4 regions of the Herminiimonas glaciei genome follow, and region 1 is predicted to be linked to each of the others. Evidence: predicted binding sites of a transcription regulator. Region 1 holds the regulator's gene; each other region holds the start of a gene.
The links. The regulator LexA, encoded in region 1, represses DNA repair genes until DNA is damaged. The targets are predictions, from matches to a motif close to ACTGTATNNNNATACAGT.
Positions count from the first base shown of each region.

Region 2: imuA (translesion DNA synthesis-associated protein ImuA) is a predicted target of LexA. The motif match lies at 3,379-3,396, and genes of this name have one in related genera.
Region 3: imuA (translesion DNA synthesis-associated protein ImuA) is a predicted target of LexA. The motif match lies at 1,482-1,499, and genes of this name have one in related genera.
Region 4: recA (recombinase RecA) is a predicted target of LexA. The motif match lies at 2,653-2,670, and genes of this name have one in related genera.

Region 1 covers NZ_JBHTBU010000001.1:1,683,521-1,689,278, reverse strand. The annotation lists gene ACFQPC_RS07580 (DEAD/DEAH box helicase) at 1-1,181, opposite strand, end outside; gene ACFQPC_RS07575 (inositol monophosphatase family protein) at 1,425-2,219, opposite strand; gene ACFQPC_RS07570 (RNA methyltransferase) at 2,351-3,112, shown strand; gene lexA (transcriptional repressor LexA) at 3,123-3,782, opposite strand; gene rpsF (30S ribosomal protein S6) at 4,054-4,422, shown strand; gene priB (primosomal replication protein N) at 4,450-4,743, shown strand; gene rpsR (30S ribosomal protein S18) at 4,759-5,043, shown strand; gene rplI (50S ribosomal protein L9) at 5,070-5,522, shown strand; gene ACFQPC_RS07540 (replicative DNA helicase) at 5,634-5,758, shown strand, end outside.
Region 2 covers NZ_JBHTBU010000001.1:981,046-986,803, reverse strand. The annotation lists gene ACFQPC_RS04250 (NAD(P)/FAD-dependent oxidoreductase) at 1-644, shown strand, start outside; gene ACFQPC_RS04245 (formylglycine-generating enzyme family protein) at 648-1,628, opposite strand; gene ACFQPC_RS04240 (sulfite exporter TauE/SafE family protein) at 1,865-2,602, shown strand; gene ACFQPC_RS04235 (GNAT family N-acetyltransferase) at 2,634-3,227, opposite strand; gene imuA (translesion DNA synthesis-associated protein ImuA) at 3,455-4,237, shown strand; gene ACFQPC_RS04225 (Y-family DNA polymerase) at 4,173-5,687, shown strand; gene ACFQPC_RS04220 (error-prone DNA polymerase) at 5,706-5,758, shown strand, end outside.
Region 3 covers NZ_JBHTBU010000001.1:898,188-903,945, reverse strand. The annotation lists gene ACFQPC_RS03980 (MlaD family protein) at 1-66, shown strand, start outside; gene ACFQPC_RS03975 (hypothetical protein) at 63-728, shown strand; gene ACFQPC_RS03970 (hypothetical protein) at 791-1,393, shown strand; gene imuA (translesion DNA synthesis-associated protein ImuA) at 1,559-2,326, shown strand; gene ACFQPC_RS03960 (tetratricopeptide repeat protein) at 2,423-4,051, shown strand; gene ACFQPC_RS03955 (ATP-binding protein) at 4,054-4,653, shown strand; gene ACFQPC_RS03950 (energy-coupling factor ABC transporter ATP-binding protein) at 4,650-5,339, opposite strand; gene ACFQPC_RS03945 (ABC transporter permease) at 5,339-5,758, opposite strand, start outside.
Region 4 covers NZ_JBHTBU010000002.1:1,111,411-1,117,168, forward strand. The annotation lists gene ACFQPC_RS16180 (sensor histidine kinase) at 1-983, opposite strand, end outside; gene ACFQPC_RS16185 (response regulator) at 991-1,692, opposite strand; gene ACFQPC_RS16190 (ribonuclease HI family protein) at 1,787-2,467, opposite strand; gene recA (recombinase RecA) at 2,737-3,840, shown strand; gene recX (recombination regulator RecX) at 3,906-4,361, shown strand; gene ACFQPC_RS16205 (histone deacetylase family protein) at 4,404-5,336, opposite strand; gene ACFQPC_RS16210 (hypothetical protein) at 5,372-5,593, opposite strand; gene ACFQPC_RS16215 (Stp1/IreP family PP2C-type Ser/Thr phosphatase) at 5,713-5,758, shown strand, end outside.

The DNA of each region.
Region 1 (5,758 bases):
CTGCGGCGCTGGATAGGCTGTGGCTTTGCATTCAGGTCAGGCTCAAAGCCGGGAATCACTTCCGACGGCAATTTGCGCTTGATCAGCTTTTCAATGTCCTTCAACATTTCCAGTTCATCGACGCATACCAGCGACACCGCTTCACCGGTAGCACCGGCACGACCGGTACGGCCGATACGGTGTACATAATCTTCCGGCACATTCGGCAAGTCATAGTTGACGACGTGCGGCAATTGATCGATATCGATACCACGTGCGGCGATATCGGTGGCGACCAGGACCTGCAGGCTGCCATCCTTGAATTCGCTCAAGGCACGGGTACGGGCCGACTGGCTCTTGTTGCCGTGGATCGCCATGCCGCTGATGCCGTCTTTTTCCAGTTGCTCAACCAGTTTATTCGCGCCGTGCTTGGTGCGCGTAAAGACCAGTACTTGCGACCAGTTATTGCTCTTGATCAGGTGCGCCAGCATCGGGTGTTTCTTGTCGCGATCGACCGGATGGATTTTTTGTTCAATGATTTCCACCGTCGAATTGCGACGTGCGACTTCTATGGTCGCAGGCGAGTTCAGCAAGCCATCTGCCAGCGCCTTGATTTCATTCGAGAAGGTGGCGGAGAACAGCAGGTTTTGGCGATTCTTCGGCAAGGCTGCGAGCACGCGGCGGATGTCCTTGATGAAGCCCATATCCAGCATGCGATCAGCTTCATCCAATACCAGGATCTGGATGTGGTTCAGGTTGACCGTGCCTTGTTGCATGTGATCGAGCAGGCGGCCTGGTGTTGCGACCAGGATATCCACGCCATGCTTGAGCATTTTGATTTGCGGGTTGATGCCGACGCCGCCGAAGATCACGGCCGAGTTCAGGTTCAGGTATTTGCCGTAAGTGCGTACGCTTTCTTCGACTTGCGCTGCCAGTTCACGGGTCGGTGTCAACACCAGTGCACGGATAGGACGTTGCGCGGAAGCGGACGCGTGCGGCGTGCCGCTGGTTGCGAGGCGATGCAAAATCGGCAGCGTGAAGCCGGCGGTTTTGCCGGTGCCGGTTTGTGCGCCGGCCAGCAGATCGCCGCCTGCCAATACGGCAGGGATGGCTTGCGCCTGAATCGGGGTAGGGTTGGTATAACCGCTTTCGGTAACGGCGCGAACAATTCCTTCGGCCAGGCCGAGGTCAGTAAAAGACATGGATACTCAATAGAAAATTATCGGCCTGTCGCCGCAATGGGCGCCAGTCGCAGGCAAACGGGGATTGGGGTGCGGAAGTCGCGAGACAGCGGCAAGGTGACTGGAGGTATGCCGTGTGCAGCGAGTATAACAGCAGTGGCTCTTGCGCCGGGGATTACTTGGCGAGACCAGGCTGAAAAACAAAAGGGAAATATCTGCCTGCAATGCAGCAGGCGGATATTTCCCTTTGTGGTGTGACTGGAATTACTTGGCGAACGGGCTCAGCAGCGAAACCATTTGTGCGAATACTTTTGGTGTGCCGGCCAGTACATCACCCTTGTACAGGTAATCGGATTCACCGGCGAAGGTACCCATGATGCCGCCGGATTCAGTGATCAGCAAGGAGCCGGCGGCCATATCCCAAGGCTGCAAACCTTTTTCAAAGAAGCCATCCAGACGACCACAAGCGACATAAGCCAGGTCCAGTGCAGCGGAACCAGGGCGACGCAGGCCGGCGCAGCTTTGCGTCATGATCTTGAACATCTTCATGTATTCATCGATGTCGTCGCCGGCGCGGAACGGGAAGCCGGTGCCGATCAGCGCGTCGGAAATCTTGTCGCGCTTGGTGACGCGGATACGCTTTTCATTCAGGTAAGCGCCTGCGCCTTTGGTCGCGGTGAACAAGTCATTGCGGGTCGGATCGTAGACTACCGCTTGCGTGATCTGGCCACGTTGTTGCAGCGCGATCGATACGCAATATTGCGGGAAGCCATGGATGAAGTTGGTGGTGCCGTCGAGTGGATCGATGATCCAGACGTTGTCGTTTTCGTCGTGCAGGTTGGCCGAAGCGCCGGATTCTTCGGCGAGGATGGCGTGGTCGGGGTAGGCGGATTTCAAAACATCTATGATCGCCTGCTCGGCGGCCTGGTCGACTTCGGTGACAAAGTCGTTAGGCTTTTTTTCGGTGACCTTGATACGGTCCAGATCGAAGGACGCGCGATTGATAATGGCAGCGCCGCGGCGAGCAGCTTTGACCGCCGTATTAAGCATGGGATGCATAGAGTTTCCGTTAAAATGGCGGTCCTCACGCCGCAGGGCGAGCAGAACCACCTAAATTGAAATTAATGAGCGATGCGGTATAGAGTTGCCATTTCTGACATGAATCCTACCGCGCAATGCCGCTATTTTAAATGATGCAGCCACAAACCGACACGCCTCTTTTCAATCGACTTCGTTTTGTCCTGGTGGAAACCAGCCGTCCCGGCAATATCGGGGCGACGGCGCGCGCCATCAAAAACATGGGTTTTACCGAACTGGTACTGGTGAATCCGCGCTTCCCGGATGCGGCGCTGCAAGAGGAAGCGGTGGCCTTTGCCAGTGGCGCGCAGGATATCCTGCAGTCGGCCCGCATCGTCAGTTCGATAGAGGAGGCACTGCTCGATTGCAACTTCGCAGCAGCAGTGACGGCCCGCCTGCGCGAATTCTCCCCACCGGTGATTTCGCCACGTGCATTGGCGACGCGTCTGGTGGAGGAGAGCGGTTTGCGCGCAGCAGTGGTGTTTGGCAACGAACGTTTCGGCTTGCCGAATGAAATCGTCGAAAAGTGCAATGTGCTGATCAATATCCCGGCGAATCCGGACTATTCATCGCTGAACCTGGCGCAAGCGGTACAGGTATTGGCTTATGAAGCGCGCATGGCGGCGGTAGGGGAAACGCGTGCCGTCACCGATATTGGCTTCCAGGGGGAGGCGGCGAGCATGGCGCAGATCGATGGCATGTATGCGCATCTGGAGCAGGCGCTGGTGGCAATCGACTTCCTCGATGCGAATAATCCGAAGAAGCTGATGCCACGTTTGAAGCGCCTGTTTTCCCGTACCCAGCTGGAAACGGAAGAGGTCAATATCCTGCGTGGCATCGCCAAGCAGATACTGGAGCAGAAGAACAAGGACTAAGGCGCTAGCCTCAGTTCCAGGTACGCATCAGGCCGACCGCCAGGCCTTCCAGCGCAAACTCATCGTGTGCGAGGTCGACCCGTATCGGTTCGAAGTCCGGGTTCTCCGGCAGCAATTCAATCAATGAGCCGGATTTCTTGTAGCGCTTGACCGTGACTTCTTCACCCAGGCGGGCGACTACGATCTGGCCGTTTTTCGCGGTATCGATTTTCTTGACTGCCAGCAGGTCACCGTCGAGGATGCCGGCGTCGCGCATCGACATGCCGCGCACTTTCAGCAGGAAATCGGGTTTGGCCGAGAACAGCGAACGATCCACATCGTAGGTCGCTTCTATATGTTCCTGCGCCAGGATAGGCGAGCCGGCGGCCACGCGACCGACCAGCGGCAGGCTGAGTTGCATCAGTGCCGGGTGTGGCAATGCCATCTGGCGGCCCGGGAAGCGTTCATCGCCATTGCCCATGTCACGCAGGCGGATGCCGCGCGAGGTGCCGGGCGAAATTTCGATCGCGCCCTTGCGTGCCAGTGCCTGCAAATGTTCTTCCGCCGCATTGGCCGAGCGGAAACCGAGTTCTGTTGCAATTTCGGCACGGGTCGGCGGGAAACCGGTATTTTCGATCGCATCGCGTATCAAATTCAGGATTTGTTCCTGGCGTGCTGTCAGTTTGATCATTGCCTTGGCCTGTTTTGTTGTGGTTCGTACATGTGACGACCGTAAACTGTTCGTATGAACAGTCTGTATTTTTATACAGTACATGCCTAAACGCAAGCTGATTTATGTGGTTTCGACAGAAATTGCCACGTATTCATGCGGTATTGCGCCGATAAATGCCTGAAAGCGTTGAGTTTTCCTGCTTCTGCGCGTATGATTGCGGGTTTTCCTCTTCCCACACTCGTCTTGACGCCGAGGTGGGCGATTTTCAATCCGTCCAAAAGGAGCTTACATGCGTCATTATGAAATCGTATTTATCGTTCATCCGGATCAAAGCGAGCAAGTGCCTGCAATGATCGAGCGCTACAAAGGTATCGTCACCGCACGCGGCGGCGTTATCCACCGTGTCGAAGACTGGGGCCGTCGTCAAATGGCGTACATGATCCAGAAATTGGCAAAAGCGCACTACGTCTGCCTGAACATCGAATGTGACGGCGAAACGCTGGCTGAAATCGAAACCGGCTTCAAATTCAACGATGCCGTTCTGCGTCATCTGACAGTGAAAATGAAGAAGGCTGAAACCGCACCATCGCCAATGATGAAGGCTGTGCAGAAGGAAGATGCTGCCAAGAGCCATCGCGCCGAGGCACCTGCTGCCTAATAGCCCTTTGACGTTACCAGACGGAGAGTGAATCAGCTTCAGTTTATTGCGACCATTGCCGAGCGTGAAATTTTGCGCTACACCCCGGCAGGCGTACCGATAGTGTCAGCAGTTTTGCTGCACAGTTCGCAACAAATAGAAGCAGGTGTTCCACGATTGGTTGAGTTTGAAATTGCCGCGATTGCCGCGGGTGAAATTTCAGGTCGATTCAATCAAGCCGAATTAGGCGGGACATATCAGTTCACTGGATTTCTGGCACGCAAGAGCCGTAACAGCAAAAGCCTTGTTTTCCATCTCACAGATTTCGAGAACCACATTTAGATACAGGAGCCCAAAATGGCATTCGGTAAAAAATTCGACAAGAACAAACTCAAAGAAAAACGCAAACAACAAAACCCTTTGTTCAAGCGTAAAAAATTCTGCCGCTTCACCGCTGCACACGTAGAACAAGTTGATTACAAAGACGTAGACACCTTGAAAGACTTCGTTCAGGAAAACGGCAAAATCATGCCAGCACGCCTGACCGGTACCAAGGCTATCTATCAACGTCAGGTTGATACAGCAATCAAACGCGCACGTTACCTCGCGCTGTTGCCGTACACCGATCTGCACAACGCGTAATTAACGACTTGATATAGGAGAAAAACATGCAAGTCATTCTGTTGGAAAAAGTCGTTAATCTCGGCAACCTCGGTGAAGTTGTAAAAGTCAAAGACGGTTACGCACGTAACTTCCTGATCCCACAACGTAAAGCACGCCGTGCTACCGCTGCTGCAGTCGCTGAATTCGAAGTCAAGCGCGCAGAACTGGAAAAAATCGCTGCAGACAAACTGGCAGCTTCGCAAGCTCAAGGCGAGAAATTGACCGGTCAAACCGTTCAAATCACGCAAAAATCGGGTGTTGACGGCCGTTTGTTCGGTTCCGTTACCAACTCCGATATCGCTGAAGCGTTGACGAAACAAGGCTTTGCAGTTGAAAAAGCCCAGGTTCGCCTGCCAACCGGTCCGTTGAAAGTTGCCGGCGATCACGTTGTTGCAGTTGCATTGCACACCGACGTAGTCGTGGAAGTAACGATCACCGTTATCGGCGATCACGCTTAAGTCGTATTAAAGTAACACGGGCACCAGTTGCCCAGAAAAAGCCGGGTTTTCCCGGCTTTTTTATTGCCTGATTTCTTAAAGGGAAGCCTCGCAACAGGTATAATTCGCGCCATGAACACCCGTGCCGATCCGCAATTAGAGTCCCTTCGCGTTCCCCCGCATTCGATAGAAGCAGAGCAATCCGTCCTTGGCGGCTTGCTGCTCGACAATGCGGCCTGGGATCGTATTGCCGATTT
Region 2 (5,758 bases), 700 kb from region 1:
CGATCCGTACCGAAAGTGGCAACAACTATGCAGGCCGACGACTTTTGCTCGCCACCGGCCTGAGTGATCGCCTGCCGGAACTGGCGGGCCTGCAGGAGCGCTGGGGCAAGACGGTATTGCACTGTCCTTACTGCCACGGTTATGAAATCAACCAGGGCAGGATAGGTGTGCTCGCCAGTGTACCGATGTCGGTCCATCAGGCTTCCATCGTCGCCGACTGGGGCGATGTCACGCTGTTCACCAATGGCAAAGTGGAACTGGATGAAGAAGCGTTGACCTTGCTGCAAAAACGCAAGGTAAAGATAGAAACAACACCTGTCATCAGCATCGAGGGAGCATCCCCGGCACTCGATGGATTGCGCCTGGCCGATGGCCGCAGCATCCCACTGGATGCGCTATTCGTTGCAGTGCAGGCGGAACAAAGCTGTCCTTTGGCGGCGCAACTCGGCTGCGCCTTCGATGAAACGCCGATGGGTTTAATCGTGCGCACCAGCAATGTAAAACTGACGACAGTGACAGGCGTATACGCCGCCGGTGACGCGGCACGGGTACCGCACAATATTACGCTGGCGATGGCAGACGGCGTGATGGCGGCGATGGGTGTGCATCAGTCGCTGATCGCAGCTGAAGTCGCCCATGCATAACAGTTAGTCGGCCTCGCGCAACAAACGCATGCCGACCAGCGTATAGCGCGTGTCCTGGGAATTCCAGTTGCGGTAGGACGAGCGCGCATAGAAGGACCAGGTATGCCATGAACCGCCACGCCGCACGCGTACTGTTCCGTCAGCCGGACCTTGCGGATCGTCCACCGGTGATTTGGCATAGTAGCGTTCGTCATGCCAATCCGCCGTCCACTCCCAGGCATTGCCGTGGATATCGTACAGGCCGAAGGCATTCGGCGCAAAGCTGCCGACCGGCGCGGTAAACGCAAAGCCATCCGGTCCATCCAGTGCAAATTTTTTCCACTGCTGCCAGTTCTTTGCGGCATCGGCATCGAATACATTCGCCGCACTCAGCAAGGATTGCGGATCGTCGCCACTGTAATAACGGGTGCGGGTCCCGGCGCGCCCGGCATATTCCCATTCCGCTTCGGTCGGCAAACGATAGGTGCGCCCTTCCGTCTTGCTCAGCCATTTGCACATGGCCACCGCATCATTCCAGGTGACATTCACCACCGGATGATTGTCATCTTGCGGGAAGCCGGGATTGCGCCATGAGTATTTGGGATTGCGACCTTCAAAGGCATCGCCGCGCGTGGATTTGGCCGGGTCATAGTCCGGGTTATAGCCATAGCCGCCGGTACCGTCTGCTTCCGATTCAGGCAGGTAACCGGAAGCATCAACAAAGCGGCGGAACTCACCCACTGTCACTTCGTACTGGCCGAAATAAAAAGGGTGCGTAATACGCACCTTATGTGCAGGACCTTCATCGCTCAATTCGACGAAACGTTTGTGATCGTATTGCGGATAATGGCGCAGCATCGCCTCGCTTGATTCATCGCTGCCCATCACAAACTCACCGGCCGGGATCAATACAAACTTCATCCCCAATGAATTCTGGATATTGCTGTCCAGCGCCTGCGCGCAGGAAACCGCCACGGTAAGTCCAAGGAAAAGTATCGTCCGCATAACAACTTAAGGATAAGAAAAAATGCAAGGCCCCGATACTTCATAGACTGGGGATTATCGCTGCATGCTGACACGAAAAAATCGCCAGCGCAATATCGCGGACGTCATCGTTTTCACAGGCATCCGGCACCGCATCAAGGGGCCGGCTCTGGCATAATGACGTAGATGATTTCCAACATAAATCCGCAAATAAAAATCGCCCTGAACCGCATGAAAGCCGCTGCCGGATGCTGAGCATGGCAAGCGCCGCCCTCATGCTGCCGGCCATCCTGCTGACCGGTGCGCTGATAGGCGCGTGCGGTATTGGTGGCGTACTGCTGGTTCCTATCCTCACGCATTTGGGCGGCATTCCCTTGCCGCAGGCGATTGCCGCCGCCTCCCTCAGTTTCGCCCTGCCCGCACTCGTCGCACTGGGTCCGATGCGACGCCAACCCGAACTGCTGCAAGCTTGCCTGCCCTTGCTCGGCGGTGCCTTGCTGGGTGCCGCCGGCGGTGCACTGACCGTGCATTTGCTGTCAGCCGGAAGCCTGATGTTTGGTGTGATGTCGCTGGTCCTGTTCGCAGGCTGGCGCGGTTTGCGTCCGCTCGATATTGCCGCGCAAGCGGCCGCTTTCCTCAGCGTCCGGAGCCTGTTTATATTGGGAGCCTTAATCGGCTTCGGGTCGGCGCTGACCGGTACCGGCGGTCCGGTCCTGATCCTGCCGCTGCTGATGCTGATGCGCCAGCCGCTGCCCTTCGCGGTGCTCGCAGCCCAGGCCATACAATTCCCGATTGCGCTGGCCAGCAGTACCGTACATGCACTGGAAGGACGCCTGGATATCAAGCTCGCGCTGATCTGCGGTGTGCTGATGCTGCTGGGCTCCTTCGCCGGACAGCGTGCCGCCGCTGCGCTGAATGTCGCACAGCTGCAGCGCATGGTTGCGCTGCTTTTGCTGGCGGTGGGACTCTGGTTTGGCTGGCTCTTGCTGAATTGATTTATTGCAGCCGGCCCGTTGTTGATGAAACTTAGCGCGCCATCTTTTGCTGCAGCATGGCCTTCACTTCATCCCATTCGGAATCGATGATGCTGAAGCGTACCGAGTTGCGCTTGCGACCATCCGGCATGATGCGTTCATTCCTGACTATGCCTTCCTGTTTGGCGCCTATGCGCAAAATCGCCGCACGTGATTTCTCATTCAATTCATCGGTCGTGAATTGCACACGTATCGCCTGCAACTCTTCGAAGGCGTAAGTCAGCAACAAGAGCTTCGCTTCCGTATTGATGCCGGAACGCTGGATCGAACTGCCGAGCCAGGTATGGCCGATTTCCATCTTGCGGTTCGCCAGGTCTATCTTCCAGAAACGGGTACTGCCCACGATCTGGCCGGTATCGCGGCGCACGATGACGAAAGGCATGACGGTTTCATTTGCACGTCCTTCCAGCGCCGTCGCAATGTATGGCCCGACCGTATCCGGCCCCGGGATCACGGTGACCTTCATATTCCACAACTCACCATCGGTCGCAGCTTGCACCAATTGCGCGGCGTGTTCTTTTTGTAAAGGACGGAGTTCTACGGTTGTGCCGACCAGGGTCGGTTGCTGTGGGAGTGTTTGTTTCATTGTTGCTCTAATGGCGTGGCGGGACCCTCATCATAAAACGGGCAAGAAAGCCGGTGCAAAAATATTGCTAAGTGGAATCCACACATTCGCGTCGATAGCATTTCAGCAAGGCTCTCAAATAAATTCGCACGTTTTCCGGCAAAGCTTTTATACTGTACATATATACAGTATATTTACACCTGTAAATCAATTGAAGCTTTAACCAAAAGCAATACCTGGAGGCCCTTATGGCTGCCGCCCTATCCTTTGCCTTTCCTGTTGCCACGCCCGAGATTCCGCCATCCTTGCCGGATGCCGTCTGGCGCGCCGACCAGATGGGTTCCTATCATGCCAGCCCGGTTCCATCCGGCTACCAGGCGCTGGACCGGGAACTGCCCAAGGGTGGCTGGCCGCCATCGGTATTGATTGAATTATTAATGGCACAGCCCGGTATAGGCGAACTGCGTTTGCTTGCACCTACGCTGGCCCGCCTGACCCAAGCCGGCAAGACCGTGATCCTGCTGGCACCGCCGCATATTCCATATGCCGCGGCATTAGCCGATTTAGGTATCAGGCTGAAGCAACTGATCCTGATCGAAGTCGATAAGGCGGCCGATCGCATCTGGGCGATAGAACAAACCTTGAAAAGCGCCGGCTTTGGCGCACTGCTGTGCTGGCTGCCGCAAGCGCGCACCGATCATTTGCGCCGCTTGCAACTGGCAGCGGCAGGCGGCGAAGGTTTGACCTTCGTCTTTCGTCCACTGAGCGCACAGGAAATATCATCACCCGCACCGCTGCGCATCGCCTGCCAACCGGCGGCGCGCGGATGTATTTCAGTCGAACTCATCAAACGGCGTGGACCGGTACATGCCGCGCCACTCATCCTGCCGCTCACAATTCCTGAAACCCTGGTCCGTCCTTTGGCCAGCCGCGCAGCAAACAACACCCTTGCCGATACTCCTTCCTATGCTGTGGATCGCTCTTCACTTGCCGCAACTGCCGCTAGACGCCGCGCTACGCTGCCGGCTTAGGCATATCTCCTGCGAACCGGATCCATTTGCCGATGCCCCCATCGTCATTTGTGAACGGCAAGTCGCAGGCTGGTGCAATCAATTGGCGGAAGACGCAGGGATACGTGCGGGCATGTCGGAAGCCAGTGCCCGTGCGCTGGCGGCCGGACTGCAAACACTGCAGCGCGATACCGGACAGGAAGCGAGGGCATTGCAGGAAGCCGCGCTCTGGTGTTTGCATTTCACGCCGCATGTGGTGCTGAAACCGGATGGCCTGCTGCTGGAAATCAGTGCCAGCCTGCGCCTGTTCGGCGGCCATCAACGCATCGCGACGCAATTGCTCGGCGGTTTGCTGGAGCTGGGCCTGCAGGCCCGCCTGGCAAGTGCCGCTACTGCCGGTGCGGCATGGTTACGCGCGCAATCGAACGGAATCAGCAAAGTGTTTGCACATGATGGCGACATCAATGAGGCACTCGATCCCTTGCCCTTGCATGTACTCGATAGTGCGCAAGTGCATCTGGAGACCCTGGATGGCATCGGTTGCCGTCGCCTGGGTGAATTGCGCCAACTGCCACGCGCGGGGGTGGCGCGCCGCTTCGGCCAGGCCTTGTTGAGTGAACTGGATCGCGCGTATGGCACGGAAGCAGAAGCGCATCTATGGTTTGAAGCGCCGGTGATATTCGATGTCAAACTCGAACTCCCGGCCCGCGTGGAAAATACCGAAGCATTGCTGTTTGCCGCGCGCCGCCTCTTGCTGCAACTGACGGGCTGGCTGAGTGCGCGCCACGCGGCAGTGGCCGGCATCACGCTTTGCCTGCATCATGAATCGAGCCGACAGCGCGATCACCGCCGCACGAATGTCAGCATCATGCTTGGCATGCCGAGCCGCGACATCGACCATCTTGCGCTATTGCTGCGTGAACGAATGGCGCAACTGGAACTGATTGCACCCGTCATCGAAATCAGCCTGAAGGCCGAACAAATCACCGCACAAGCCGCGCCGAATACCGAACTGTTCCCGACGCCGACTTCGGATGCGGAAAATACCGGACGCCTGGTCGAGCGCCTGCAAAGCCGTCTCGGGCATGAAGCAGTGCGCCAGCTTTCCGTCTTTGCCGATCACCGGCCGGAAAAAAGCATCCTCAGCAGCGTGCTAAGCACACACCAAAACCCACGGCGTAATTCATCTGATGAAGCTGTGGACACGCATCCGCCATGCCTGCGCCCGGCCTGGCTGCTGCCACAACCGCTGGCCTTGAACACCCACCAGCACAAACCCTTTTACCAAAGTCCGTTGACCTTGCTGACCGGGCCGGAGCGTATCGAATCCGGCTGGTGGGATGATGCACTGGCAACCCGTGATTACTTCATCGCACAAAACGAACAGCATTTACTGCTGTGGATTTTTCGCTTGCGCACGACGAGCACCGTGTCCGGCTCCGGCTGGTTCCTGCATGGCTTATTTGCCTGACATGCAGCAAGACATACCATGCTGCCGCGCCTGCCCTCCTATGCGGAACTCCATTGCCGCTCCAACTTCAG
Region 3 (5,758 bases), 790 kb from region 1:
CAACTGGTCAATGAAATCAACCGCAAATGGCCGTTTGCACGCGACACGGAGCTAAACCTGCCATGACCCCGACCCGCCTCTTGCCCGCGCTGTTAACATTCAGCCTGCTACTCACCGCCTGTGCCGGCAAACCGGCCCCGGACTGGCAAATCAATGCCAAGGACGCGACCGAGCGCGCCGGCAATGCCTATCTGGCAGGCAATACCCGCGTAGCGGACCAGGAGTTCCAGTTTGCCCGTAACGAAGTGGCGCGCACCGGCCGTATCGATTTGCTGGCTCGCGTAGAACTCACACGCTGCGCGGCCCAGGTTGCGAGCTTGGTACTGGATGGCTGCACCGAATTTGAAAAATTGCGCCTGGATGCACCGGCCGCCGAAGTCGCCTATGCCAATTACCTGGCAGGCAAAATCCAGTCTTCGGAAATCGCGCAACTACCAGCACAGCAGCGCGCCATAGCCGGTGCCAGCTCCGACAGCGCCGCTGCCAGCGCCATGCTTAGCATCGAAGATCCACTATCCCGTCTGGTTGCCGCTGGTGTACTACTACAGGGCAAACGCGCCTCTCCCGCAGTCATCGGTGCTGCGGTAGAAACAGCTTCAGCACAAGGCTGGCGACGGCCTTTACTTGCCTGGCTGGGGGTGCAGGCAATGCGTGCAGAACAAGCGGGGGATATGGCTGAAGCCCAGCGTTTACGCCGAAAAATGACACTGGTAGAAAAACCATTTTGATCAACCACGAAAGTAGCGGTGCGTTACGCTACTTAACCGACAAATACTTCCATAATAGTTAGATGAAAAAAATCCTCCTGATCTGCGCAACTCTTCTTTCTCTTCAATTGATTACAGGGTGCGCAGCGATGTTGGTACCCTCTACCGACGATCCAGCCCGGAAGCTCGCGTCAGCGCAGAATTTAGTGGAGCAGCAAGACCGACCCATTCCTGCAGAGCGCCTAATCAGGGAAGCAATAGATATCTACGCCGAACAGAGAAATGAAATCGGATTAGCTCAGGCATATCGTATTTACGGCATATTTTTTAATGCTCAAGCTATCAAAAATTGGCAAAAGTATTATCAAGAAAATGGTTTTATGGACAAGTCGGCGTCCTACGAAACGCGTTACCAGAAAGCTCTGGAGTATTTGGAAAAATCGCTTTCTTTAGCCGTAAAAAATCAAAATATCGACATGCCTGCGAATCTCTATCTGCTCATGGGTTTTAGTTACCAAAACCTGAAGAAAACTGACGATGCTTGCCGTGCTTTTGATAAGAGCCTTGCAGCGCATAAGATAATGGCTGCGCAAAATCCCCAAACAAAGATTTCTGTCCCTAAGGAATACTCAAGTTTTGAAAATGGCGTCAACAAGTTCAAGAGAGACTTAAACTGCAAGGCTTGAATTGTTTATTTTGCAAGTGACCACATCTAGAGTACTGCCCACGGCACAATTGCATCAGCCACAATAAAATTTAAAAAAAACCTTTTATACTGTATGCATATACAGTATATTGCTAACTCACCTGTTCATCAGGCGCGTTATCCCAAAACAGCATTTGGAGGTTTTATGGCCGCAGTCGCAAGCAATTTCAACTTTTCCGCAGCTTCCTTTCCAGAATCCATATGGCCTGGCGAATCGGCACACGCTGTTCGCCCCCACCCGCAGCCTTCCGCTTATCGCGCGCTGGACCTGGAATTGCCGAATGGCGGCTGGCCTGCTTCGGTACTGATCGAATTGCTGTTGGCGCAACCGGATATCGGTGAACTGCGCTTGCTGGCCCCTACCCTGACGCGCCTGACGCAAGAAGGTAAAACCGTGATTTTGCTGGCACCGGCGCATATCTCGGCAGCCTTGAGCGACCTCGGCCTGGATCGCGATCACCTCATCCTGATCGAAGCCGACAAACCCATGGACCGGATCTGGGCAGTAGAGCAAGCAGTCAAGAATGTGCATTTCGGTGCCTTGCTGTGCTGGTTGCCGGAAGCCCGTCCTGATCACTTGCGCCGCCTGCAATTGATGGCGGCTGCAAACGATGGCCTGACTTTCGTATTCCGCCCGCTGGCGGCACAAAACCAGTCTTCGCCGGCACCATTGCGCATGCTGTGCCAAGCGGCTACGGAGGGTCGTATGTCGGTCGAAATTATCAAACGACGTGGACCGGTACATTGCAAACCTGTCGTGCTGCCACTGGCAATTCCGGCCATCATCCGCGCGCCGCGTGTTTGCCGCTCGCTGAGTTCGCCGGTATTCGAGATGCCATCAGCGGCCTATACCGTAGCCCATTCCGCACTGGCCGCGACCGCCGCCCGCCATCGTGCCGCGCTGCCAGTTTGAGCTTGGAGGCTGCCGGTACTTTCTTAAAAAGCATTTTTTAATGGCAAGCACAGGCACATAGCCGTATGATGGGGCATCCCAACCCCTTGCATCATAATGGCCACTATCCTCAATAGCCGTCTTGCCAAGCTGCGCGCACTGGTCGTCGACGACATGCCGACGATGCGACAAAACATACGGACCCAGTTGGGTCAACTGGGAATCGAGCAAGTCGATCAATCCGCCACGCCGAATGATGCGATCAAACGTATCCGCAACACCAACTACGATGTAATCGTCTGCGATTACAACCTCAACAAGGAAACCAACGGCCAGCAAGTGCTGGAATACCTGCGCTCGCAAAAACTGCTGTCGCCTACCGCAATGTTCTTCATGGTGACAGCTGAAAGCAGCTATGACAGCGTGGCCAGCGCCGCCGAATTCCAGCCTGACGCATATATGGTGAAGCCACTGACCGGTGGCAAGATCGCTGATCGCCTCGAGCGTTTGCTGGATCGGCAACAAGCGCTCAAACCGATTACCGACCGCCTGCAAATGAAGGACCTGAGCGGTGCCATCGCCGAATGCGATACCGTACTGGCGGCCGAGCCGAAATGGATAGTCGATATCCTCAAGATCAAGGGAAGTTCGGCGCTGGAACTGGGCAATCTCAATGATGCGCGCGTGACCTACAAGAAAGCACTCAGCCTGCGCAGCGACCTGGTATGGGCCCGGCTCGGCCTCGCGCGTTGCGACCAGGCAGCCGGCCAGCTCGATGAAGCGAAAAAAGCGGTAACCGAGGTATTGGAAGCGAATACGCAATTCATCGATGCCTACGACTTGCTGGCGCAGATCGCCGAAGCACAAGGTAATGAAGAAGCCGTACTCGATGCCTTCAATAAATCCTATAACGTCATTCCTTCGGCCCGTCGCAGTCGCCTGATGGGCGATGCAGCCTACCGCGTCGGTAACCTGGAACAGGCACGCCAGGCTTTCAACAAGGCCCTCACGCATACCCGCGGCTCACTCACCGCACAGGCTTCCGATGCGCTGTCTCTGGCGCAGGTACAGGTCGATATCGGCGATGCGGCGGATGCGCTGTCCGTCTTGAGCGCCGCCGCCCAGGACCATCAGGATGATCCCTGCTTCGCAGCACGCCAGGCCACCATTGCGGCGCAAGCATTTGCCCGTCTCGGCGATATGAACTCGGCCCAGGCCGCCTTCGCTTCGGCGAAGGAATTGGCGGACGGTGTGCGCGCTGATATCCATACACTGACATTGGCGAAAGCGGCATTTTGCGTAGGACTGGATGAAGAAGGTGCACGCATCGTTGCCAAGGCGATCAAGGCCGACCATGAAAATACCCGCCTGGTCGCCTTTGCCCGGCGCGTCTTGCAAGATACCGGCAATGAAGCACTGATAGAAAAAGTCGTCGATGAATCGATTAGCGAAGGCGCGTTGATCGTCGAGCAAGCCACACAATTGATGCGCGCCGGCCAGTTCGATGAATCGCTGGCCAAGCTGGAGGAAGCATTGACCGCGACACCTGAAAACACCGGCGTGCTGCTCGCCGCAGCGCAATTGCATTTATTGTGGATGAGCCAGAAAGGCCTGGATCGCAATTACGTCGAACGCGTCAACGCTTACCTGGCGCAACTGGATGTCTTGATGCCGAATAGCGAACGCGTCGCCAAGATGTATCGTTTCCTGCGCGAGACCCTGGTCAAAGCCAGCGTGGAGGCATAAGCATGGATCCGCAACTCGCCGCCATCATCGTGCATGACCTGAAAAATGCATTGGGTGAACTCGAAGGTGAACTGGCCGCACTCACGGAAGACCTGGACCACGGCAAAGCCTCGGAAGCGCATCATCATTGCCTCGCATTACGTGACAAGATGGTCGGCTTCCTGACCTTGTATAAGGCTTCGACACAGGGCTTGCAGCCACGCATGGAAGCGGTCAATCCGGAAGACTTCCTGAAAGGCCTGATACGCGCGCACAACAAGGCCGGGATCACCATCACGCTGGATACCGACGACATGCCGCCGATTGCCTTCTTCGACGAACACCTGTTGGGACTGGCACTGGATGCCGCATTGCAGAATGCACTGCGTTTTGCCAAGTCGTCTATCGTGCTTGCATGTAAAACCATCGCCGATGAAACCGTGTTTACGATCCAGGATGACGGACCGGGATTGGGTACACCGGAAGAGAAACCATCGACCGGCATGGGCATGGCCCTGTCGGCCGCCATCGCGGCCGCCCATCACAATGAATCCAGGGAAGGACGTGTCAGGCTGCACAGCCTGCCAAATGGTGGTGCGCTGTTTTGCCTCTACCTGCCTTAAGCGCCAGGCACTGCTTGTGGCGCCAGGTTCACTGCCCGCATTTCCAGTTTGCCGTCGCGTATCTTCAGGCGTTGCACACCCGGCATCGCAATCAAATCCCGGTCATGGCAAGCCATGATGACACTGCCGCCCTCGTTCACCAGGGTCGGTATCAGCGCAATCACCTGTTCACGTGCCGCACCATCGAGGTTGGCAGTCGGCTCGTCCAGCAATAGCAGTTTCGGCGACAGCACACGTGCACGCGCCAATGCCACGCGCTGCTTTTCCCCACCCGACAGGAAGCCCGGCACGCTCGCACGCAGGTGCGCAATACCGGCCCAGGTGATAGCTTCTTCGACTTTTTCAGCGATGATATTTTTCGGCACGCCGCGTACTGACAAACCGTAGGCGATATTCTCTTCCACGCTGGTCGAAAACATCACCGGATGCTGGTGTACATACACAATGGCATCGCGCATGGTGCGGGGATAAGGTGACAGCTGTACCGTCTCGCCCTGGAATTTCACATCAGCGGTATCCGCCGATTCCAGTCCGGCCAATATGCGCATCAAGGTACTTTTGCCGGAACCATTGGAACCGGTCAGTACATAAGCTTGTGCCTGTGCGATCGACAGATTCTCGATATCCAGCAGGCGACGCTGGTGAAAGCTTTTTTGCAAACGCTGGATTGATAAAAGCGCATCCATCACATATTCCTCGCCGGCCGGGTATCGCCCTGCAATAACATCATCGCGGCATTGATCAGCAAGGCAAATGCAATCAGCACGATGCCCAGGGCAATCCCCTGCGCGAATTCGCCCTTGCTGGTTTCCAGCGCAATCGCCGTCGTAATCGTGCGCGTCTCACCGGCGATATTACCGCCTACCATCATCGCGCAACCTACTTCTGAAATTACCCGACCAAAACCATTGATAACAGCTGCCATCACGCCGAACCTGACTTCATGCAGCACCGTCAGCATCACACGCCATTTGGAAGCACCGTGCACGATCGCAGTTTCTGCCAGGCGCGGATCAGCCGCCTGCACCGCCGACAACGTGAAAGCAATCAATACCGGCAAGACGATGAGAACCTGGCCAAGGATAATGCTGGACTGGGTAAACAA
Region 4 (5,758 bases), on a different contig from region 1:
AACTGGTTGATCATGCGTGTGGCCGACTTGGAACTCTTCGCGAGTTGTTCCAGTGATTTATGAATTTCGACCTGGTCGGTCTGGCGCAATGCCAGTTCCGATTGCATGCGCATGCCAGCCAATGGCGTCTTCATTTGATGCGCGGCATCGGCGATGAAGCGCTTTTGCACCTTGATACTTTGCGACAGGCGTTCCAGCATTTCATTGAGCGAGCCTACCAGTGGCAGGATTTCTTCCGGTACGTAACCGGAATCGATAGGGCTTAAATCATCCGGCCGTCGTTCGCGTATGCGCTGCTGTAATTCGACCAGTGGCCGCAAGCCGCGCGTGAGCGCAAACCAGACCAGTACCAGCGCAATCGGCAGGATGATGAACTCCGGAACGATGACGCCCTTGATAATCTGGTTGACCAGTTGCGAGCGCTTGTCCAGTGTTTCCGCAACCTGCACCAGTGCCAGTCGCGGCTCTATGCTGAGTTGCGGCGCGGTCTGGGTCTTGTGCAGGTCGACATAGATGTAGGCGATGCGCACTTCGGTATTGCGGATGAAGTCGTAGCGGAATTGGGTTGACCACGGCGGGGGTGTTTCCACATCCTTGGGTAGCGGTATTTCCATATCGCCTTCAACGACATCACCGATGGAATTGCGTACCTGGTAGTAAACATTGTCGATATCGTCGGCATGCAGGATGTCGGTGGCGGCACCGGTCAGGCGCGTCACGACTTTGCCGTTTACTTCCTTGACCTGTTGCGCGACGACAGTGACCTTGTCTTCCAGTGCGCGATCGAAAGGTTCGTTCGCGATGGATTTGGCAACCAGGTAAGTGATGGCAATACTGAGTGGCCACAGCAAGAGTAGCGGCACCAGCATCCAGTCGAGGATTTCACCGAATAGCGAGCGCTGGGTGCGCTCCTCGGGCTGGGTCGCATTGGATTTCGATGTGCCGGCTTCGGCGTGCGCATCGAGTCTGTGGGCGTCATGCATGGCTGGATCAGCCTGGTGGTGCAATCGTATTAGGTGCTGTCTCGGTAAATTTTTCGAGGCAATAACCGAGGCCGCGCACGGTGGCGATGCGCAAACCGCCAATTTCTATTTTCTTGCGCAGGCGATGGACATAGACTTCAATCGCATTATTGCTGACTTCTTCGCTCCATTCGCACAAATGGTCGACCAATTGTTCCTTCGATACCAGGCGGCCGCTACGTTGCAACAAGACTTCGAGCAAGCCGAGTTCACGTGCCGACAGGTCCAGCATCTGGTCATTGATGTAAGCGATACGACCGACCTGGTCATACGATAGCGGTCCGTGCTTGATGACGGTCGGCCCGCCGCCGGCACCGCGTCGTGTCAGTGCACGGACCCGGGCTTCCAGTTCCGACAATGCAAATGGTTTTGCCATGAAATCATCGGCACCCAGGTCCAGCCCCTTGACGCGCTGTTCCACTGAATCACCGGCGGTCAGGATCAGCACCGGCAAGCGTGAATTGCGGGCACGCAGGCGTTGCAAGACTTCGAGTCCCGACATCTTCGGCAAGCCGAGGTCGAGTATCAGTAAATCGAAATCTTGCGTGGACAGGACGGAATCGGCCTCCGCACCATTCTTTACGCAATCGGTGGCATAGCCGGACTGACGCAAAGAACGCGTCAAACCGTCGGCAAGAACACTATCGTCTTCGGCAAGCAGGATTCGCATGGGATGGCAGGAGGGGGAAGTTGGCTCGTAGTCTATTGGGTTTCTTCCGCAGCAGCAAGACAAGTGTCATGCTGCGCGACTTGTTATTTACATATTAGGCCAGTTGCGGGTTTGCCGCTGCTGCAGCGCTACGGATGGCCTGTTGCGACAGGGCGTCGGCCTGGCCATTACGCTGGCGTGGTATCCAGCTCAGGCTCACTTGCGGCAGGCGGGCAAGCAGGCCTTGGGCTTTTAAGCGCTGCGCGCTGAGGATGGCAGCGCCACCACCCTGGCTGAGTACATCGTTGATGACGACCTGGCTATCGCCGTAAATGAGGAGCTTGTCGGCACCGGCCTTGATGGCTGTTTCCAGTACGCTGATGAGGGCGATGTATTCTGCTTCGCTGCTATCGCCTATGCCGGCGTTGAAACTGATCTCGGTCTCCGCGCCTTGCGGGCTCCTGAGCAAGCCGCCTATACCCATCTTGCCCGGATTCGGATGACAGGACCCGTCGAACCAGGCCAGCCATGCGCCGGCATCGGGCTGTCGGGCCGCCTGTTTCTGCGCGCGTGCGGTGAGTTTGGCTTGTTTGCGCGTCGCGATTTTTGCTGCGATATGTGCATTTTCCTTGAGTCGCCGGGTGACCAGCTCCTTTAAAGAGCCGTCTCCGGCTGCTTGGCTCAAGACTTCGGTCAGTGCAGCTTCCGTGCTGATGCCCAGGCGTTTCGCAAGGCGCAAGCTGGCGGACTTTTCTTTTTTATAAGCGATTTCGGATAGTTCGGCGGTCGTGCACATAAAGACGGGGCGAAAGTGGATAGCTGGATATTACGTGGAAATCACCGTGCCGCTGGAGGGAAATAGCGGCTCTTGCTAGTATGTGGCCTGCTTTTTTTAAAGACTTGTTTGTGGAATGGATACATGTCAAAAAGCAATCTTTTTGACTGTTTTAAAAAATATCGCAAGAGCAGCTTGCATAAAGCACTGTTTTTTTATACAGTACGGTTTCTGGCTCCAAACACTGTATAAACCCTGTTTCGTTACAACCAACCGCCGAAAGAATCTTTATGGACGACAAAAAAAACGCTCCGAGCTCGGACAAGAGTAAAGCACTCGCCGCTGCACTAGCGCAAATCGAAAAGCAGTTCGGTAAAGGTTCGGTGATGCGCATGGAAGACGGCGCAGTCGTCGAAGAAGTGCAGGTTGTTTCCACCGGTTCGCTGGGCCTGGATATCGCACTCGGCGTCGGCGGCTTGCCACGTGGCCGTGTCGTTGAAATCTACGGCCCGGAATCGTCGGGTAAAACCACGCTGACGCTGCAAACCATCGCGGAAATGCAAAAACTGGGCGGCACTTGCGCGTTTATCGATGCAGAACATGCACTGGACGTGACGTACGCGCAGAAGCTGGGTATCAATCTGTCGGATTTGTTGATTTCGCAACCGGATACCGGCGAACAGGCACTGGAAATCTGCGATGCGCTGGTGCGTTCGGGCGGCGTTGACCTGATCGTTATCGATTCGGTCGCGGCCTTGACACCACGTGCTGAAATCGAAGGCGATATGGGTGACTCGTTGCCAGGTTTGCAGGCGCGCCTGATGTCGCAAGCCTTGCGTAAATTGACCGGCAGCATCAACCGCACCAATACCCTGGTTATTTTCATCAACCAGATCCGTATGAAGATCGGCGTGATGTTCGGTAACCCGGAAACCACCACCGGCGGTAATGCACTGAAGTTTTACGCTTCGGTACGCCTGGATATCCGTCGTACCGGTTCGATCAAATCGGGCGATGAAGTGATCGGTAATGAAACCAAGGTCAAAGTCGTCAAAAACAAAATCGCGCCGCCATTCAAGGAAGCGCACTTCGACATCCTGTATGGCGAAGGCACATCGCGTGAAGGTGAAATCCTCGATTTGGGTTCCGATGCCAAAATCGTTGAAAAATCGGGCGCCTGGTATAGCTACAATGGCGAACGTATCGGCCAGGGTAAAGACAATGCACGTAACTATTTGAAAGAGCGTCCGGACCTGGCACGTGAAATCGAAAACAAGGTACGTGTTTCCTTGGGTGTTCCTGAACTCGGCGCGATCAAATCGGATGAACCGGTTGCGAAGAAAGCTACGGCCAAGGAAAGCAAGGAAGCCAAAGAATTGAAAGAAGTCGAATAAGGTCCGGCCTGACTGTACTTGATTCGAACACGGATATTAACGAGCGCCCGCGCTGAAGGACTCATATGGCAAAACTGCAAGTGAGTCTGAAAGCGCGGGCGCTTCGTTATTTATCGGCGCGTGAACACAGCCGGCAGGAATTGGGACGCAAGCTGGCGCGCCATGCGCAAGAGGGTGATGACGTCGAAGCTTTGCTGGATACGTTGGAAGCGGCGAAGTTTCTTTCGCAAAGCCGCTTTTCCGAATCATTGGTACACAGGCGTGCCGCCCGTTTCGGCAATAGCCGGATTTTGTCTGAATTAAAAAGCCATGGCATAGATCCGGATTCACTTAGCGATATCAAGGCGAATCTGGAGTCGGATGAATTTGCGCGCGCGCGCGCAGTCTGGGAACGCAAGTTCGGTACGGTGGCGAGCAATCAGGAAGACCGCGCCAAACAGATGCGCTTTTTGATGCAACGGGGATTTTCACATCGAGCGATACAGGCGGCGATGCGTGCTGCAGGTAAGGATGAAGATTAAGACCGCTGCCTGCAAACAAACGTATCTGCAGGCAGCAGGCAATCAGTGATCCATCAAGGCTTTGACGTGTACTGCAGTGCTTGAAGCCAAGCCGTCCAGGCTATAACCGCCTTCCAGGATAGAAACAATGCGACCTTCGCAGGTTTCATCCGCAATTTTCATCAATTCACGTGTGATCCAGTCGAAATCATCGTCTTGCAGGTTCAGTCCTGCCAGCGGATCGAGGTGATGCGCATCGAAGCCGGCCGAGATAATGATCAGTTCCGGATTGAAAGCGCGTATTGCCGGCAGCATTTTTGCGGCAGTCTGTTCACGGAACAAGGCTGAATCGCAACCGCGTGGCAGCGGGACGTTGACGATATTGTGCGAAACGCCGGTTTCCTTTTCCAGGCCTGTACCGGGGTAGAAATGCGACTGGTGGCTGGATGCATAGAACAGTTCCGGGCGGTCGTAAAATGCCGCTTGGGTACCGTTGCCATGATGCACATCGAAGTCGATGACTGCCACGCGCTCCAGCTTGTGCACTTCATATGCATAGGCGGCCGCAATCGCCGCCTGGTTGAAAATGCAAAAGCCCATCGCACGGCTAGGCTCGGCGTGATGGCCGCAGGGACGGGTGGCGCAGAATACATTGTGTGCTTCATTGTCCAGCACCAGGTCGACACCGGCACAAGCGGCACCGACGCAACGCATGACCGCTTCCAGCGAGCCGGGTGACATGACGGTATCGCCACCATCCAATGGCATATAGCCGCGGTATGGTGACGCATCCTCGACATCGGTAACGAAATCTTCGGTATGGATCAGCAATACCTGTTCACGTGTACCCATAGGCGCTTCACGCCATTCGACGGCATCGAATTCCGGTACGCGCAGGGCGCGCAACACTGCCTTCAGGCGCTCGGGTGACTCCGGGTGGCTGGCTCCCGGTTTATGTTCGAGGCAAGCGTCGTGGGTATAGATAACTGTGGTCATATTTATTGATGCCTGGCATAGAGGCATCTTCTCCATTATAAAAACCTGATAGGCGCGAAGTCGCGGCGCTGTAGTGCATGCATCACATTATAAGTGGCGCCACCAGGCTTGGCGACCTTGTCGCCTGCATTGAGGGCGGCTGCTTCGGCGATGTAGCTGCTTTGTTTCAAATGAGGTGTTTTTGCCGCACGGGTGACCCTCGGACGCGTGTAAACACCCGTTTCCAAGGCGAAAGCGGATATGATCTGTTCCTGCAAAGGAAGGTTTCCCTCCTTAAACCGGGAGATAATCCAGCCGACGATAGCGCCATCCCGTCTGCAAAGAAGAAAACTGCTTTTCCAACGCCCTGTAATCCAGACATTAAGCCGCCAACCTTATGACGTATTCCGTCGAGCTTCAATTCGCCGCCAAAACCGATACGG